Regions from separate parts of the Paenarthrobacter sp. CAP02 genome, predicted to be linked through region 2. Evidence: riboswitches for the same ligand, from Rfam matches in the RefSeq annotation. Region 2 holds a riboswitch; each other region holds the start of a gene.
The links. A riboswitch is a leader RNA that binds a small molecule or an ion and turns the genes downstream of it on or off. The one in region 2 is predicted to bind S-adenosylmethionine.
Positions count from the first base shown of each region.

Region 1: it holds a riboswitch for S-adenosylmethionine, as region 2 does, so the genes downstream of both, ABHM97_RS19650 (DUF1737 domain-containing protein) here and ABHM97_RS08560 (aminotransferase class V-fold PLP-dependent enzyme) in region 2, are expected to answer to the same signal.
Region 3: it holds a riboswitch for S-adenosylmethionine, as region 2 does, so the genes downstream of both, ABHM97_RS05085 (hypothetical protein) here and ABHM97_RS08560 (aminotransferase class V-fold PLP-dependent enzyme) in region 2, are expected to answer to the same signal.

Region 1 covers NZ_JBEEII010000014.1:88,614-93,842, reverse strand. The annotation lists gene ABHM97_RS19665 (PLP-dependent cysteine synthase family protein) at 1-108, opposite strand, end outside; gene ABHM97_RS19660 (aromatic amino acid ammonia-lyase) at 102-1,667, opposite strand; gene ABHM97_RS19655 (NtaA/DmoA family FMN-dependent monooxygenase) at 1,667-2,995, opposite strand; SAM riboswitch class IV at 3,161-3,274, shown strand; gene ABHM97_RS19650 (DUF1737 domain-containing protein) at 3,288-3,551, shown strand; gene ABHM97_RS19645 (rhodanese-like domain-containing protein) at 3,548-3,958, shown strand; gene ABHM97_RS19640 (O-succinylhomoserine sulfhydrylase) at 3,959-5,167, shown strand; gene ABHM97_RS19635 (UDP-N-acetylglucosamine 1-carboxyvinyltransferase) at 5,179-5,229, opposite strand, start outside.
Region 2 covers NZ_JBEEII010000004.1:169,109-174,337, forward strand. The annotation lists gene ABHM97_RS08555 (class I SAM-dependent methyltransferase) at 1-704, opposite strand, end outside; gene ABHM97_RS08560 (aminotransferase class V-fold PLP-dependent enzyme) at 825-2,231, opposite strand; SAM riboswitch class IV at 2,265-2,378, opposite strand; gene hisN (histidinol-phosphatase) at 2,562-3,374, opposite strand; gene rsgA (ribosome small subunit-dependent GTPase A) at 3,429-4,544, opposite strand; gene aroA (3-phosphoshikimate 1-carboxyvinyltransferase) at 4,547-5,229, opposite strand, start outside.
Region 3 covers NZ_JBEEII010000002.1:482,192-487,420, reverse strand. The annotation lists gene ABHM97_RS05105 (matrixin family metalloprotease) at 1-238, opposite strand, end outside; gene ABHM97_RS05100 (matrixin family metalloprotease) at 357-1,250, opposite strand; gene ABHM97_RS05095 (VIT1/CCC1 transporter family protein) at 1,335-2,507, opposite strand; gene ABHM97_RS05090 (hypothetical protein) at 2,734-2,925, shown strand; gene ABHM97_RS05085 (hypothetical protein) at 2,922-3,278, opposite strand; SAM riboswitch class IV at 3,295-3,414, opposite strand; gene ABHM97_RS05080 (sodium:solute symporter family protein) at 3,641-5,182, opposite strand.

The DNA of each region.
Region 1 (5,229 bases), on a different contig from region 2:
TTTCACCAGCGGGGTGTTTCCCACCTTCTCCAGGACTGAAGCATCCAGCACGTCCGGTGTTGGACCGGCTGAATGCGCGCCGTGTTTGCGGATATCGGTGTTCACCATGGTTCCCCTCCTTCGGGCCCGATGACGTGGTGCACGAGATCGCGCAATTCCGCCCGCGCCCGCTCCACCAGGTCCGGCGCGGACGGACGGTCCGCCAGCACATCGGCCAAGCGACCGACGACGGCGCCCGTCCCCTTACCGAGTGGCTGCACAGCTCCTGCCTCGAGCAGCAGGTAGGACGCAGTGAGGGCCTCAATCGTCAACAACTTCTCCAAGGCCTCCACCGACTTTTCGAGTTGTTGCAACGCAAGCGGGGCCAGGGTGGAGTGGTCTTCGACGTCGGCGGACAGGGTTGGTGCTCCAAGGGTCGCCGGCGCGGCGAGGAATTTGAGTTCAGCGAGGAGCCCCGCGGCGGAGTACCAGAGCAATCCCGGCAGTTCTTCCTGCGCAAGGCCCGACCCGTTGGTGGCCGCCGCCAGGTGCTTTGCGCGGATGGCCCGTTGCGGCGGGTACAACTTGGCGATGCGCCGCTCGCTGGAGATGCCCACATGGGCCAAAGCGAGCCGCAACACTTCAAAGGACAGCGCCAACTGGGTGGGCTGGAAATTCCCGCCAGACACCACCTGCCCGGACCCGACATCCACCAACGGGTTATCACCGCGTCCGTTGAGTTCCACTTCCAGCGCCTCACCCAGATCCGACACCAAGGACCGGAATGCCCCGTGTGTCTGCGGTGCGGCCCGGAAGGAGAGGGCGTCCTGAACCGAAACCTCAGCCCGGACATCCTCCAGCCAGCCGCCGCTCAAAAGTCGACGAACAGCAGCGGCCGAGTCCCGCTGCCCGTTCACTGCCTTGGCTGCCTGGATCGCCGGCGAAAACGGGCTGAGGTTCCCACCGCCGTCGTACCTTGCGATGGTCTCAAGGGACAAGGAAAGCGCGACGTCGGCAAGTTCGGCCAGGTGCCGCAGTCGCCTAAGGACCAGGGCACCGACGCCCACGGAGTAGGAGTTTGCGCTCACCAGCGACAGGGCTTCACCGGCTGCGAGAGTGAGGGGCTGCAGCCCGGCGTCAGCGAGCGCTTTGGAACCCGGGACCAAGGTGCCGTGGACGTCGAACGCTTCACCTTCGCCAAGGGCCACGGCCGCGACAGCGGCGAGCTGGGTGAGGTCCGATGAGCCCACTGAGCCCTCGAAAGGGATGGCGGGGTGGACGCCGCGGTTCAGGAGTTCGGCATAGAAACGGGCCGTCTCGGGACGCACTCCTGAGCCACCACGGCTGAATCCCACAAGGCGGGCAAGAATGACGGCCCGGGCGGCGGCGCGGTCCAGATATGGGCCCACGCCGCTGTTGTGATACCGGACAACCTGAACCTGATAGCTGAGGATCGACTTGTCCTCCACAACGGTGTCACGACCGGATCCCAGCAGGGTATTGAGCCCGTAGACCCGCTGGCCGGACGCCGCAGCCTGCTCCAAGATCTCCCGGGATCGGCCGATCAAAGTCAACGCATCATGGTTGAGTTTCACGTGAAACGAGTCGTCGCTAGCTGCCAGGGCCAAGCGTTCAGCGCGTATCGGGGCCGTTCCTATCACCAGGGTCCCTGCATCATCGGACGTCATCAGAAGTCCAGGAGGTTCTGCCGGAATCCGCCGTTGCCGTAACTCTTCCTCAACAGCCCCCGCCGGCGCAGCTCAGGGGTGAGTTTGTCCAGCACTCCATGCACCGTCACGGGATCAACGAAGCCGGAGAAAAGGAACCCATCTCCGCCCACCGCGGAGCCGGACTCCTCGAGGTAGTCGGCGATTTCGCCCACCGTACCGATGATCGAGTCCCCTGCCCCACCGCTGCGGGCTTGCAGGATCTGGCGAAGCGTGGAACCTGGCGGCGCGGCTTTTGCGAAGTGCTCCAAGGTCCCTTGGTTGCTGTTGGTCGTCAGCTCGGGCAACGGGGCATCGAGGTCGAACTGCTTGAAGTCGATCACGGAGAGGTAGGAGATGGAGTTGAGCTGGCTGTCGATGTCGCGTTGGGTGAGCTCACGCCGCTGGGCACGCAGTTCCTCGGCTTCGGCAGCGGAACCGACCACCGTGGGCTTGAGGACAAACAAGACCTTCACGTCATCAGGGTTCCTGCCGGCCTTCGCGGCCTCGGCGCGGATCGAGTCCCGGTACGCTTTCATCCCGTCCACACCACGTGCCAGGGCGATCGCCACATCGGCATGTCCGCCGGCGAACGCCTTGCCGCGGGGTGAAGCCCCCGCCTGAACCAACACGGGCTCCTCCGGCAGGGGCGCCGTGTTCAGCGGGCCCCGGACCTTGAAGAAGTCGCCTTCATGGTTGATCGGGTGAACTTTGGTGTGGTCGGCGAATACCCCGGCGGAAACGTCCTCCAGCACGGCGCCTGGTTCCCAACTCCGCCAAAGCCGCCTCACGACGTCGACGAATTCCTCCGCCTTCTCGTACCGCAGGTCATGTTCAATCTGCTGGTCCAGTCCGTAGTTTTGCGCCGCGAGGTCGCTGCCGGACGTCACCACGTTCCAGCCAAGCTGACCCTCTGAGAAGTGCTGCAAGGTGGCCAGCAGCCGGGCGGCAGTGAAGGGCGGATAGAAGGAAGCGCTGACCGTGGGCACGATCCCGAGGTGCTCTGTCGCGGAGAGCAGGTAGGGAACCAACGCGAGGGGGTCGTGCTTGGGTGCGAAGGATGCATGCGCCAGGGACACCTCGGCCGTACCGCCGTAGGTATCAGGAACGGTAAGCGAGTCCTCGATGATGAACAGGTCGAGCCCGGATCGCTCGAAGGCCCGCACGGCCTCCTGGTACAGGGCAGGCTTCTTCCAGTCATAGCCCAGCCCGTAGCCGGGCGTCCCCCAACCCTGAACTCCGAATCCGTGGCCCACGAACCATCCAAAATGCAGCATGGGCTTGAGTGTAGGACTGCTCTGTTCGTTCACCGCGACCTGGTTTCTTGCGAAGTTACAGGGGGACGTACTGCGTCAATTATGCTCCCGGGACGTCATAAATGGGCCCTGCCACAGCACCCTCCGGTTACGCAACATGACGGCGGGCAAACCTCCGCCACATGCAGCCCGGGCGCCCTGAATGCTACGTTTTTCTTGAGTAATGAGTACCAGCGCGAAGCCCTGACTTGCTGGTCGGCAACCCTCTCTCCGGCGGGGTGCCTCAGGTGACTACTCGGCGTATCGGACAAATTCGAACTGCAAGCGTGACTGAGGAGCACCAGCAATGCCTGAACCCACTGAAGAAAAACTTTCCTACCGCCTGATCACAGGCCCGGACACCCGCGATTTCTGCGAGCGGATCAGCTCCGCACTCGCCGAGGGCTATGTGCTCCATGGCAGCCCGGCAGCCACCTTTAATGGCACGGACGTCATCGTCGCCCAGGCAATCGTGCTTCCCGCAGCGATCGCCCACGCAGACGCCGCCGTGGCCGACGCCGTCGACCAGCTTGAAAATGACGACGACGAAGCATTCGAGGGCCACGCATGAGCTACGCAGGTGACCTGACCCCGCAGGACGCGTGGGCCAAACTTGAGGCGGGTGCCATCCTGGTGGATGTCCGTACCGAGGGCGAATGGGCCCACATCGGTATCCCGGACACCAAAGCTACGGACAACGATCCCCTGTTCATCCAGTGGAACCTCGCCGGCGGCATCCCCAACTCCCGCTTCATCGAGGACCTGCGGCAGCAAGCGCCCGAAGACGACGGCGTGGAGCTGGTCTTCCTGTGCCGCTCCGGCCAGCGTTCAATCGCTGCAGCCATCGCCGCAACCCAGGCAGGCTTCACCGCGTACAACGTCCTTGAGGGCTTTGAAGGCGAGCCTGACCGCTATGGCGAGCGCACTGTAAATGGCTGGAAAAACCGTGGCCTACCAACGAACCTGGGGACCGACTAAGTGACTTTCAATCCCGACGCCGCTGGCTGGAATCCTGATACCCAGGCCGTCCGTGGCGGTCTTGACCGCACCAACTTCCAGGAAACGTCCGAGGCCGTTTTCCTGAACTCCGGCTTCGTCTACGAATCGGCTGCCGCTGCCGAACGTGCCTTCACCGGTGAGGACGAGCGATTCGTCTACTCCCGTTACGGAAACCCCTCCGTGGCCACCTTCCAGGAACGGCTCCGCCTGCTGGAGGGCACCGAAGCTTGCTTTGCGACGGCGTCCGGCATGTCTGCGGTATTCACCGCCTTGGGTGCCCTGCTGGCTGCCGGTGACCGCGTAGTCGCCGCCCGCTCCCTGTTCGGGTCCTGCTTCGTGATCCTCAACGAAATTCTTCCGCGCTGGGGCGTGGAGACAGTATTCGTTGATGGACCCGACCTGGACCAGTGGCGTGAAGCCCTGTCCAAGCCCACCACGGCCGTGTTTTTCGAATCCCCGTCCAACCCCATGCAGGAGATCGTCGACATCGCCGCCGTCAGCGAGCTGGCGCATGCCGCCGGCGCGACCGTCGTCGTCGACAATGTCTTTGCCACTCCACTGCTGCAGCGGTGTGGTGAGCTGGGCGCCGACGTGATCGTGTATTCCGGCACCAAGCACATCGACGGCCAGGGCCGCGTTCTTGGCGGCGCCATCCTGGGCACCAAGGAGTTCATCGACGGCCCGGTCAAGCAGCTCATGCGGCACACCGGACCTTCGCTGTCCGCGTTCAACGCCTGGGTGCTGACCAAGGGGTTGGAGACCATGGGGCTGCGCGTGAATCACAGCTCTGCGTCCGCTTTGAAGATCGCGGAATGGCTCGAGCAGCAGCCCGCCATCAGCTGGGTCAAGTACCCGCTGTTGAAGTCGCACCCGCAATACGAGCTCGCGGCAAAGCAGATGAAGGCCGGCGGTACGGTCCTGACATTCGAGCTTTCGCCGTCGGCTGGACGTTCCGCGAAGGAGGCCGCCTTCGCTTTGCTGGACGGCCTCGGAGTCATCGACATCTCCAACAACCTTGGCGACTCCAAGTCCCTCATCACCCACCCGGCCACGACGACCCACCGGGCCATGGGTCCGGAGGGCCGCGCAGCAATTGGGCTAAGCGATGGCGTGGTTCGCCTGTCCGTGGGCCTGGAGGACGTCGACGACCTCATCCTGGATCTGGAGAAGGCCCTCAAACAGGTCTGAACCTGCGTGGCTTAGTCCTGGAAGTACTCGATTTTCGCGCCGATGGTGTTCAGTCGCTCTGC
Region 2 (5,229 bases):
CCAAGGTGTTCGTGGAGGTACCACTTGAGGTTATCCATGACTTTCGCACGGGTGGCCTCGCCGGCACGGAGGTAGTAACTGCGGGACTTCGCCAACTCCATGATGTCCTCTGGAGTCAGGGGATCCTCCCATGTGGTCAGGTGGCGTTCCAGGCCTTGGAATTCCGGGCCGATAACTGGCCGGAATCCCGGCTTGTGGACATCTCCTGCGTGCATGATCCGGGACAGCCTGTGGACCCAAGGGATGGACGTGTCCAACTGGTTCCACACCAGACCCATCGTTCCTCCGGGCCTGAGGATCCTGGCGATCTCCGTGCTGGCGGGGAGGGGGTCGCACCAGTGCCATGCCTGCGCAACGCTGACGACGTCGAATGCTGAGTCCGTCAGCCCTGTTGCCTCGGCTGTTCCCACGAGTGCGTTGACCTGCGGATAGCTTTTGCGCAGTTGTTCCAGCATGTCCGGTGAAGGATCGACGGCGGCAACCTCCAGGTTCCGCTGGAGGAGAAGCGACGTGAACTTGCCGGTGCCCGCCCCGATGTCGGCCGCTGTCCGGGCCCCTTGGGGCAGGATCCATTCCAGGGAGTCCATGGGGTATCCGGGGCGCACGCGGTCATAGTGCTCCCCGCCGTCCTGGAAGCTTTGGCCCAGTTCGTGCCTGCGGGTGGCGTGGAGCTTGGGACCGCGTGGTCCTGCTGGTCCGGGAATGACCGCCGGACGACTCGCGGCTCCGGGGGACGGCGTGGACACGCGGAGCTCCTTCACAGGGTTGCCAAAAGGTACCCTACGAATTTACCGCAGCCGTGAAACCCTTTGGTGCGCGGATTCCTAGTCCACAGTGCAGGGCGCCGCGCCTGCCGTGCCCGGAGTATTGGGTGCCCATTCGGGGTAGCTGCGGTGGTCGTTCGCAGGTACCCAGCGGCCTTCGTCCACGACGTAGTCCCAGCCAAGTCCGTTGCGCTTGAGTTCCTCGATGCCTGCCAGCAACCTGGTAGCGTCCTCCAACCGGGAGCCGACGCCGAAGCTTGCCCGCAGCGAACCTGACGGGAGTCCCAGGCGCTTGAGCAGCGGGTGGGCGCAGAACCGGCCATCCCGAAGGCCGACACCGTGTTCCGCCGCGAGGTAGGCGGCGACCAAACCGGCGTCGAAGCCTTCCACGGAGAAGTTGACCACACCGATGGTGTCTGCGGAATCGCTGAAGATCTTGTGGACAGAGACGCCCTCAATCGCTTCCAGGCCTTCAACAAGGTAGGAACGTATGGCCGCTTCATGGGCATGCCATTCCTGCTCATCCAGGCTGGCCAGTACCTGGGTGGCGCGGGCCAGGGTTGCCGCTCCCAGGACGTTGGGAGAACCGCCCTCATGGCGGGCCGGGCCGGTAGCCCAGCTGACCGAATCCAACCGGGCTTCACGGACGGCTCCGCCGCCAGCCAGGTGGGGGACGCCGGCGTCGAGCCAGTCAGGGCGCCCCACCACCACTCCAGCGCCGAACGGAGCGTAGAGCTTGTGGCCGGAGAAGACCAGGTAGTCGATGTCCGCTTCTGCGATGTTGATGCGGCGGTGGGGTGCAAGTTGGGCGGCGTCCACCACGATCCGTGCGCCGAACCCGTGGGCAAGGGCAGCCAGTTCGGCGATGGGGAGGATTTCACCGGTGACGTTGGAAGCGCCGGTGACAGCCAGCAGGCTCACGCCGCCTTGGGCGAGCTCATCGCGGAGTTTGTCCAACGTGGCGGCCAGGGTTGGTGCTGCAACGACGCTTCGGTGGGGCACACCCTGCCAAGGCAGCAGGTTGGCGTGGTGTTCGATGTCCAAGTAAAGAACCTCGCCAGCGACCTGGCCATCAACCACGGGGAGGCATCCGGCCAGCAGGTTCAGGGAGTCCGTGGTGTTGCGGGTGAAAATCACCGAGTCGTCAGCCCGGCCGCCCACGAATTCACGCACAATGTTCCGCGAATTTTCGTAGACGGAGGTGCTGATCTGCGAAGCAAAACCTGCACCGCGGTGAACGCTGGCGTAGTAAGGCAAAACCTCGTTGAGGTGCGCCGAGACGATGGTCAGGGCAGGTGCCGATGCGCCGTAGTCGAGGTTGGCATAACGGACATGGCCGCCCTGGATCAGGGGTGCCTGCAGCTCCGCGCCTGTGACAGCGGCCAGTGGACGTGCTGCAGCAACCGGCACCGCGCTTGCCTCAGCAAACGACGGAATGGTGTTGGCGTTGAACGTAACGGTGCTCATGGGACCTCACTTAAGAGGGACCCCCGCATGGGGGATCCGCGCTTGCCGTATCCGTTCCGGACCGGCCGGGTCGTCACCCGGGGCACCCCACCGCGAATGGAGGGTTGCCGGCCAGCAAACCGGGGTTTAGCGCTGGCACTCGTGACCTGTAAGAAAGGTTAGGGCATACCCTCCAGCCCCTCCAAAGCCGGTGAACATTGTTAAGCGCATTGTTACGTGGAACGAAAAAGTCGTCATTGGGCGAAGATAAAACGGCGGACGGCCCTAAAAGGGGCCATCCGCCGTCGAAAATTTCGTGGTGGTTCGATATGGGCCTTGCCGCAACCGGAGCTAGAGGAGGTCGTCCAGCCCGGGGTTGAGGCGCTTGAGGACCTCCGAATGCAGTATCGAGTTGGTGGCCAACGCGTTACCGCCGAACGGTCCGTCTTCGCCTTCCAGGGACGTGAAGCGTCCGCCGGCTTCGGTGACGATGGGTACCAGGGCGGCCATGTCGTAGAGATTCAGCTCAGGTTCGCAGGCGATATCCACGGCGCCTTCGGCGACCAGGCAATAGGACCAGAAATCCCCGTAGGCGCGAGTACGCCAGATGTCCTCTGTGAGTCCCATGAATTCGTCGAGGTTGCCGCGTTCTTTCCAGCCGGAAAGGCTCGAGTACGACATCGACGCGTCCGCCAACCGGGAGACGTTGGAAACCTTCAGGCGTGTGGCGGAGGCGAGCGAACGGCCCATGTAAGCACCCATGTCCTTGGCTGCCCACCACCGCTTGCCCAGAGCCGGGGCGCTCACTACGCCAACAACCGGTTCGCCTTCATCGACCAGCGCAATCAACGTTGCCCATACCGGAACACCGCGAACGAAGTTCTTGGTGCCATCGATGGGATCGATGATCCAACGACGCGAGCCGTGTCCGCTGCTGCCGAATTCCTCGCCAAGAACGGCGTCGCGGGGGCGGGAACGGGACAGCTGGCCGCGAATCGCTTCCTCCGCGGCCTTGTCCGCATCTGTGACGGGTGTGAGGTCCGGCTTGGTTTCGATCTGCAGGTCCAGTGCCTTGAAGCGATCCATGGTCTGGGCATCTACTGAGTCTGCGAGGACGTGGGCGAGACGCAAGTCATCGTTGTAGGTGGAAACGGGATGGGTCATGCCACCAAACTATCCTGAATCAATGGCCGCAGTGGGGACGTGAAGCCGCCACGATCAGTTGACCGTGCCCAATTCCTTGGCCTCTTTCGCTTCGAGCCGGGGATCGGCCCCAAGCAAGCGACGCAGCGAGGCAAGGCGGGCGACGCCTGAGGGTCCGGCATGGCCTTCGTTGACCCACGCATCCAGTCCGCAATTGATGGCGGTTGCGTCGTGTTTGCAGCCGCGTTCGCAGCCATCCGTGCCGGGCTCCAAGTCGGGGAAGGAGCGCAGAATCCGGTCCGGGTCCACATGGGCCAAACCGAAGGAGCGGATGCCGGGAGTATCGATGATCCAGCTTCCCGTGGGGGCGTCATCGAGTTTAAGGGCCAGGGCCGACGAGGAGGTGTGCCTGCCGCGGCCCGTCACGGCGTTCACGCCGCCAGTGGCGCGTTCGGCACCCGTCAGGGCGTTGACCATGGTGGACTTGCCCACACCGGAATGGCCGAGCATGACAGTTACTTTTCCGCCGAGGTGGGAGCGGAGCTGCGCGACGGCATCCCGGTCCAGGCGGGCAGACAGGCCGTCGTCGGAACGCGCGTCAATGCCGCCGGCCCCTGAATCGGCGGTCCGGCTGATGATTACGGGGAAGTCCAGGCTGAGGTAGTTCGCCAGCAGTTCCGCCGGGTCCTTGACGTCCGCCTTGGTGATGAGCAGCAGCGGCTCGATGCCGGCGTCATACGCGGCCACCAGGGCACGGTCGATGAATCCGGTCCGGGGCTCGGGGTTCGCGGCCGCCACCACCACCACGAGTTGATCGGCATTGGCCACGACCACACGTTCGATCGGATCGGTGTCGTCGGCACTGCGGCGCAGGAGCGTCCTGCGCTCCTCCACCCGGACCAGGCGGGCGAGGGTATCCGGGTCTCCGGAGACATCTCCGACCAGGGCGACGAAGTCACCCGGGACCACGGGGTTACGCCGCAGTTCACGGGCCCGCGCTGCGATGACCAGGCGCTCGTTGTCGGTGTCTTCCCCGACAATTGCCCGGTACCGTCCCCGGTCTACTGTGATGATGCGCCCAATGACGGCGTCATCGTGGCTTGGGCGGTCCTTGGTCCTGGGGCGTGACCCTTTTTTGTTGGGACGGATACGGACATCGGACTCGTCCCAGGAGCGTGCGTCACGGGCCATGGTCAGTTGCCGGCCTCTTCCGCGCCGGCAGTCCCGAGCATTCGAACCCACATGTCCGGGAACTCCGGCATGGTCTTCGACGTCGTGGCGATGTCTTCGACCCTGACGCCTTCGACGGCGAGCCCAAGGATGGCACCCGCTGTGGCCATGCGGTGGTCCGCGTAGCTGTGCACCACGCCGGCGTGCAGGGCTGCCGGCCGGATGACCAGGCCGTCAGCCGTTTCCTCAGCGTCACCACCCAGCCTGTTGATCTCGGCCACCAGGGCCGCGAGACGGTCAGTCTCGTGGCCACGCAGGTGGGCAATGCCCGTGAGGCGCGAAGGCCCGGCTGCCAGTGCGCAGAGAGCGGCAACGGTGGGTGCGAGTTCGCTGGTTTCGTCGAAGTCCGCGCCCTTGATCTGCTGCCCGCCGGTGACGGTCAGTGTCCCGTCCTGAAGAGTGACTTCCGCTCCCATCGTGGCGAGGATACTCCGCCACATGTCGCCCACCTGGGTGGTGCCGGAGGGCCAATTGGGAATGCGGACGGTTCCCTTGGTAGCCAGCGCAGCTGCCAGGAAGGGGCCGGCGTTGGAGAGGTCCTGCTCAATCCGTTGGTCAAAGGCGCTTATGGGACCGGGGGATACCCGCCAGTGGTTCGGCACCGAATCGTCCACCGAGACCCCGACGCTGCGAAGGGTCGCCACCG
Region 3 (5,229 bases), on a different contig from region 2:
GTGGTGGTTGGCCTTGGACAAGGGGCGAGCCGGTGACGAGTTGTTGGAGTTCGCCGCTGAAGTAGGCGCCTGCGCAGACGAGTCCGAGGATGCCGAAGAAGAACAGGATGGCGGCGATGCTGCTGTGCTTGATGGGCGGCCTGACAGGCGGATCTTCGGGCGGACGCGCAACCACTGGGAGGAAATTGGGCCGGGGAGGATCGTGGTCTGGCCACTTGGACGACCCAAAAGGTTCCATGGAACCCCCTGACGTGGCGGCTGCGACGGGTGGTGGGGCGCCGCCGTCGGCCGTAACCGTCAGCATAAGTCCGGCGACGCCGCGAGTCCATGGCGCGACTGCTGGAAAGCGAAGCTTGTCAGATGTCCTTGCGGCAGGGTGCCGATGCCAGCAGGTGCAAGCCGTTCAGGTCGCCGGCGGCAAGCCCGTCCGGTGCCCCGATTTCCGGGTACATGAGTTGGATGGGATCGTCCACGTGGTCCAAGCCCATGACATGCCCCAGCTCGTGTTGCATGACCGCCAGCACGTAGTCCGCGCCTCCGCTGGACATCAGCTCTGTCACCTGTGGGGTGTCCAGCTCCAAGCTGCCGGTGATGTAGCTTTTGGGGCCGTTGTTGAGGGAGTACATGGTGCTGCCGCCAGTACCGATCACTTTGTCGGCCAGGGCCGGTGCGACCTCCGGCGTCGTCCAGGAAATCAGGAGCGGAGCCCACCGGTCTCCGTATTTGGCGGGTTGGTAGGGTTCGCGGCGCTCAACCGGCAGCTCGTCGGTGGTGCCGTCGTTGACGAACTGGATGCCGGACGCAGCAGAAATGTTCGCGATGGCGGTGGTCAGCAGCGCGTCGGATCCTTCCGGTGCGGTTGCGTTGTTGACGACGTAATGCAGCGGCCGGCAGGGCGAGTACCCTACGGGAGTGCCGTCGTCGTTGGTCGCCAGGAACTTGTAGGAATCGTTGGTGGTTCCGGGCGCCGGCGGTGAGGCCAGCGGGGCGTCTGCTTCCTCAAGCCCCGGCGGCGGTGCGTCAACGGGGCGGGCGGCTTTCCCTTGCCCCTGGCTCCCTTGCTGCGGCGTGCCGGGCACACCCGCCCCGGGAAAGAGCGCTGTAATGCGGGGGTCGCCGTGCAGGTAACCGCTGACCAGGACGGCAATGACGGCCGCGACGACGGCCAGGAGGACACCGCGGAGAACACGCAAAGCAGTTCCCGTGCGCCGGTGCCTGGGCACACGCATTTCTTCCCGCTCCGGGTCCACGGCTCTCCATTCCTCACGCCCTGGTCACGCGGGGCAGCGCGGAGGACGAACCAACAGTACGGGCTGCGGCCGGAGCCGTCCAACTCAGACGATCGCTGCGCCGAAGAGCAATCCCAGTCCGTACGTGGCGGCTGCCGCTCCCAGGCCGATCGCAAGCTGCCGCAGGCCGCGGCTGAGGGGCGATGTACCGGACAGAAGGCCGACGACGGCGCCGGTCGCCAACAGCGCGATGCCCACCAGGACACCGGCCACCATGAGGGCCGCGACACCGGTCATGCCGAACAGGAACGGCAGGATGGGGATGATGGCGCCCGAGGCGAAGAAGCAGAAGCTGGACAACGCTGCGCCCCAGGCTGAGCCCACGGATTCGTGCTCGTCCTCGGCCGGCTTCTCGGGCTGCAGGGAAAGGCTGGGATCGCAATCGCAGCTGAACAATCCCATGCGTTCGGCGGCCCGGTGCTCGGCCGCTTCCTGGGTCATGCCGCGGGCCAGATACACCAGAACCAGTTCGTTGTGCTCAATGTCCAGGGACGGCGCAGCGGTAAGCGTGGCCTGCGTGGGGAGGGTGGCGTTGAGCAGTTCCCGTTGCGAGCGCACGGAGACGTATTCTCCTGCGCCCATGGAAAGGGCTCCGGCCAGCAAACCCGCCACGCCGCTCATCAACACCACCGGGCTGGGCACTCCGGTGGCGGCCATACCCATGACCAGGGAAAGGTTGCTGACCAGGCCGTCGTTCGCGCCAAAGACTGCGGCGCGGAAGGTGCCGGACAACCTGTTCCGGCCACGGGTTGCGAGCCCGCGGACCACTTCTTCATGGATCTGCTCATCGGCTACCATGGCTGGCGTTGCGGCCGGCTCGGTGCCGTAGGGGGAGCGGCCTTCGGCCCGCTGCGCCAAAGCGAGCACGAACACCGATCCGAAGTTGCGGGCCAGGAAGCCCAGGAACTGGCTGCGGCCGGACGCCGCCTTGGGCATTCCTGCGTGCTCCCCGAGGAGCTTGAGCCAGTGGGCTTCGTGCCTGCCTTCGGCCTCGGCCAAGGCCAGGAGGATCTGGCGTTCTTCGCCGTCCCGGCGTTGGGCGAGTTCCCGGTATACGGCGGCTTCGGCCCGCTCGTCCGCCAGGTACTGACGCCAACGCCTGATGTCCGAGGACGTCGGCGCGGTTTGTGGTGCTTCGGCCTCTTGCGGGGCTTCGGTTTCGTTGATGGGGTCCGGAACGGGGCTCGACGGACCGTGGGATTCCTGGTGCTGTTGCACTTTTTCTCCTGTGCTGGGTGGGGTAGTTGCGGCCCCATTGCACGCCCCACACTACCGGTTATTCTCGGGGATTTTTGGCTGGTATTCCTCAACCGGAATGTTCGGTGCACCGTAATTTCGGCCCCTTGACCGGTCCGTGGGCCGGTGCTCAGATGGAATGACAGGGGCGGGGTCTCCCGCGCAAGGTCATCGGGTCGTTCGCGGCCCAAGGGACGGAGGTTGCATCATGAACACCACCGAATCACACGCCAATTACCCGGAGCGGGCAACTGTGGAGTCCGACCCGGCCTACGACTACGCGGAGGACCAGGAAGTGGACGAGCCCTGGGTGGAGGAAGTGGACGCACCGGAGGATGACGAACGGGTGGTCCCGATCGATGAAACAGACGACTTCCGGGAGGAAGACGAAGAGGATTAGGCAGCTTGCTCCGGGAAGGTAAAGTGCCTCGGCAGCCCCATGGGCTTCCCGACGGCGGCAACGGTCACCGTCAGCGTCCCTGACGCAGCGCACCATTGGGTGGGGCGGACGGCCTGCGCAAGCGCCCGGGCGATTAACCGCGGATCGGGGTGCCGGAGCGTCACGCTCTTGGCCCCGGTCACTATGGTGACGGTCCCCAGGAAGAGGTCGACGGCGGGGATCACCGAAACCTTGCTGGCTGCGGGTTCGGCGGGGGTGCCGGTTTTTTGCGAGTCGGGTTTCTTCGCGCCGGTAGTTTGGGCGCCGGGTGCCGGCGACGTGGGGGCTTGGCTGCTGTCGGCGTGGTACGGCAAGGTACTTCTCCTTGGGGGAGTGCTCTTGCCCGCTCGGTTGTCTTGGGTCCGGGGCGGGCCGCTTCCTCATCCGAACCACCCGTGAACATGGGGTTGGTGTGTGGCCAGTCGGAGCTTGGCACCACATCTCTTGAAGCTGGCACAACACTACCGCACGCGGCGCTCTCGTTGTGGGGCCCGCTCTCTTTCTGGGGCGCTCTCTCGTTGTGGGGCCCGCTCTGCAGCGTTGGATGGAGTTAGAGCCCGCAGAGCAGGCCCCACAACGAGTACTTTCTGGGGGTACAGCAAAACGGCGACGCTGCCCCGTGAGGGGAGCGCCGCCGTCGGGCGTTGCTTTGTATCGTGTGTCCTGCGTGTTCGGGTCAGTAGGCCTTATTGGAGCTGACCGGGTGTGCTTCGACCGGCAGTTCCTCGGAGATCGCACCTGCCACGCGCTTGTCCCAGGCGGCCCGGACTGCGGGGTCGGTGGGCGGCGTCAGGAGCGAGATGACGACGTAAACGAGGAATGAGGCCGCCAGGCCGTAGTAGATGGGTTCGTTCGCGTAGACGCCGTCTTCGCTGGGGATGACTCCCACGGCGAACATGATCAGCAAGGCCAGGGTCAGCACCGAGCCGACTGCCATGGACCATGCAGCCGCGATGCCTGTACCGCGCTTCCACACCAGGCCGCCGAGGATCGCTACCAGGAGTCCGCCTACCAGGATGTCGTAGGCGATGGTGAGGGCCACCACCACGTCCTGCGCGGCCATGGAGATCAGGACCGCCACGATGCCCAGGCCAAGGACCCAGTAACGGTTGGCCTTGACGTCGTGCTCGGGGTTTTCGGTGTCGTCAGTGTTGATGGTCTTGCCGAACCAGCTGGCCACGAACGGGACGACGTCGGCGCGCGCAACCGTTGCGGCGGCGATCAGGGCGCCGGAGGCGGTGGACATCATGGCGGCGACAGCCGCTGCCATGACCAAGCCACCGATGCCCACGGGGAGGATGTGGGTTGCTACCTCTGCGTACACCACGTCCTTGCCGAGGTTTGCGACGTCGATATCCGGCAAGGCCACGCGGGCTGCCAGGCCGATCAACGCACCTGCGATGCCGTAGAGGATGCAGTAGACACCGGCCGTGGCGCCGCCCCAGCGGGCAACGGAGGGGGTCTTGGCGGTGAAGACGCGCTGCCAGATGTCCTGGCCGATCAGGAGGCCCAGCGTGTAAACGACGAAGTACGTGATGATCGTCTGGGTACCGATGCCGTCAATCTGGAAGAAGCTGTCCTTGAGGCGCCCACGGATGCCGTCCATGCCGCCGGCAGCGTTCATGACGAACGGGAGCATCAGGAAGAAGATGCCCACGGTCTTGATGATGAACTGCACCTGGTCAGCCAGGGTGATGGACCACATGCCGCCAATGGTTGAGTAGACCAGCACGATTGCCCCGCCAACGGCGATTGCCAGCCAGCGTTCCCAATCGAAGAGCACCACGAAGATGGTGGCGTAGGCGCCAGTGGACGTGGCGCACAGCATCAGGGTGTACGCGAGCATCACGATTCCGGATGTCTGCGTGGCCTTGCTGCCGTAGCGGAGGCTGAGCATCTGGGAGACGGTGTAGATCTTCAGGCGCTGGATGGTGCCGGCGAAGAGCAGGCTCAGCAGCAGCACACCGGCGCCGATGGCCACCACGAGCCACATACCGGAAATGCCGAACTTGTAGCCCAGGCCGACGCCGCCGACGGTGGATGCGCCACCGAGGACCACCGCGGCCATGGTGCCTGTGTAGAGGAAGGGGCCAAGGCGGCGGCCGGCCACCAGGAAGTCGCTGTTGTTCTTGGTGCGGGACTTGCCCCACCAGCCGAACGCCAGCATGGCGAGCAGGTACACCACCACGATTGCGATGTTTATAGCCGAAGATTCCATGAACGGTCCTTGGAGCTGATGCACGGAGGTTGGGGATTTCGACGATA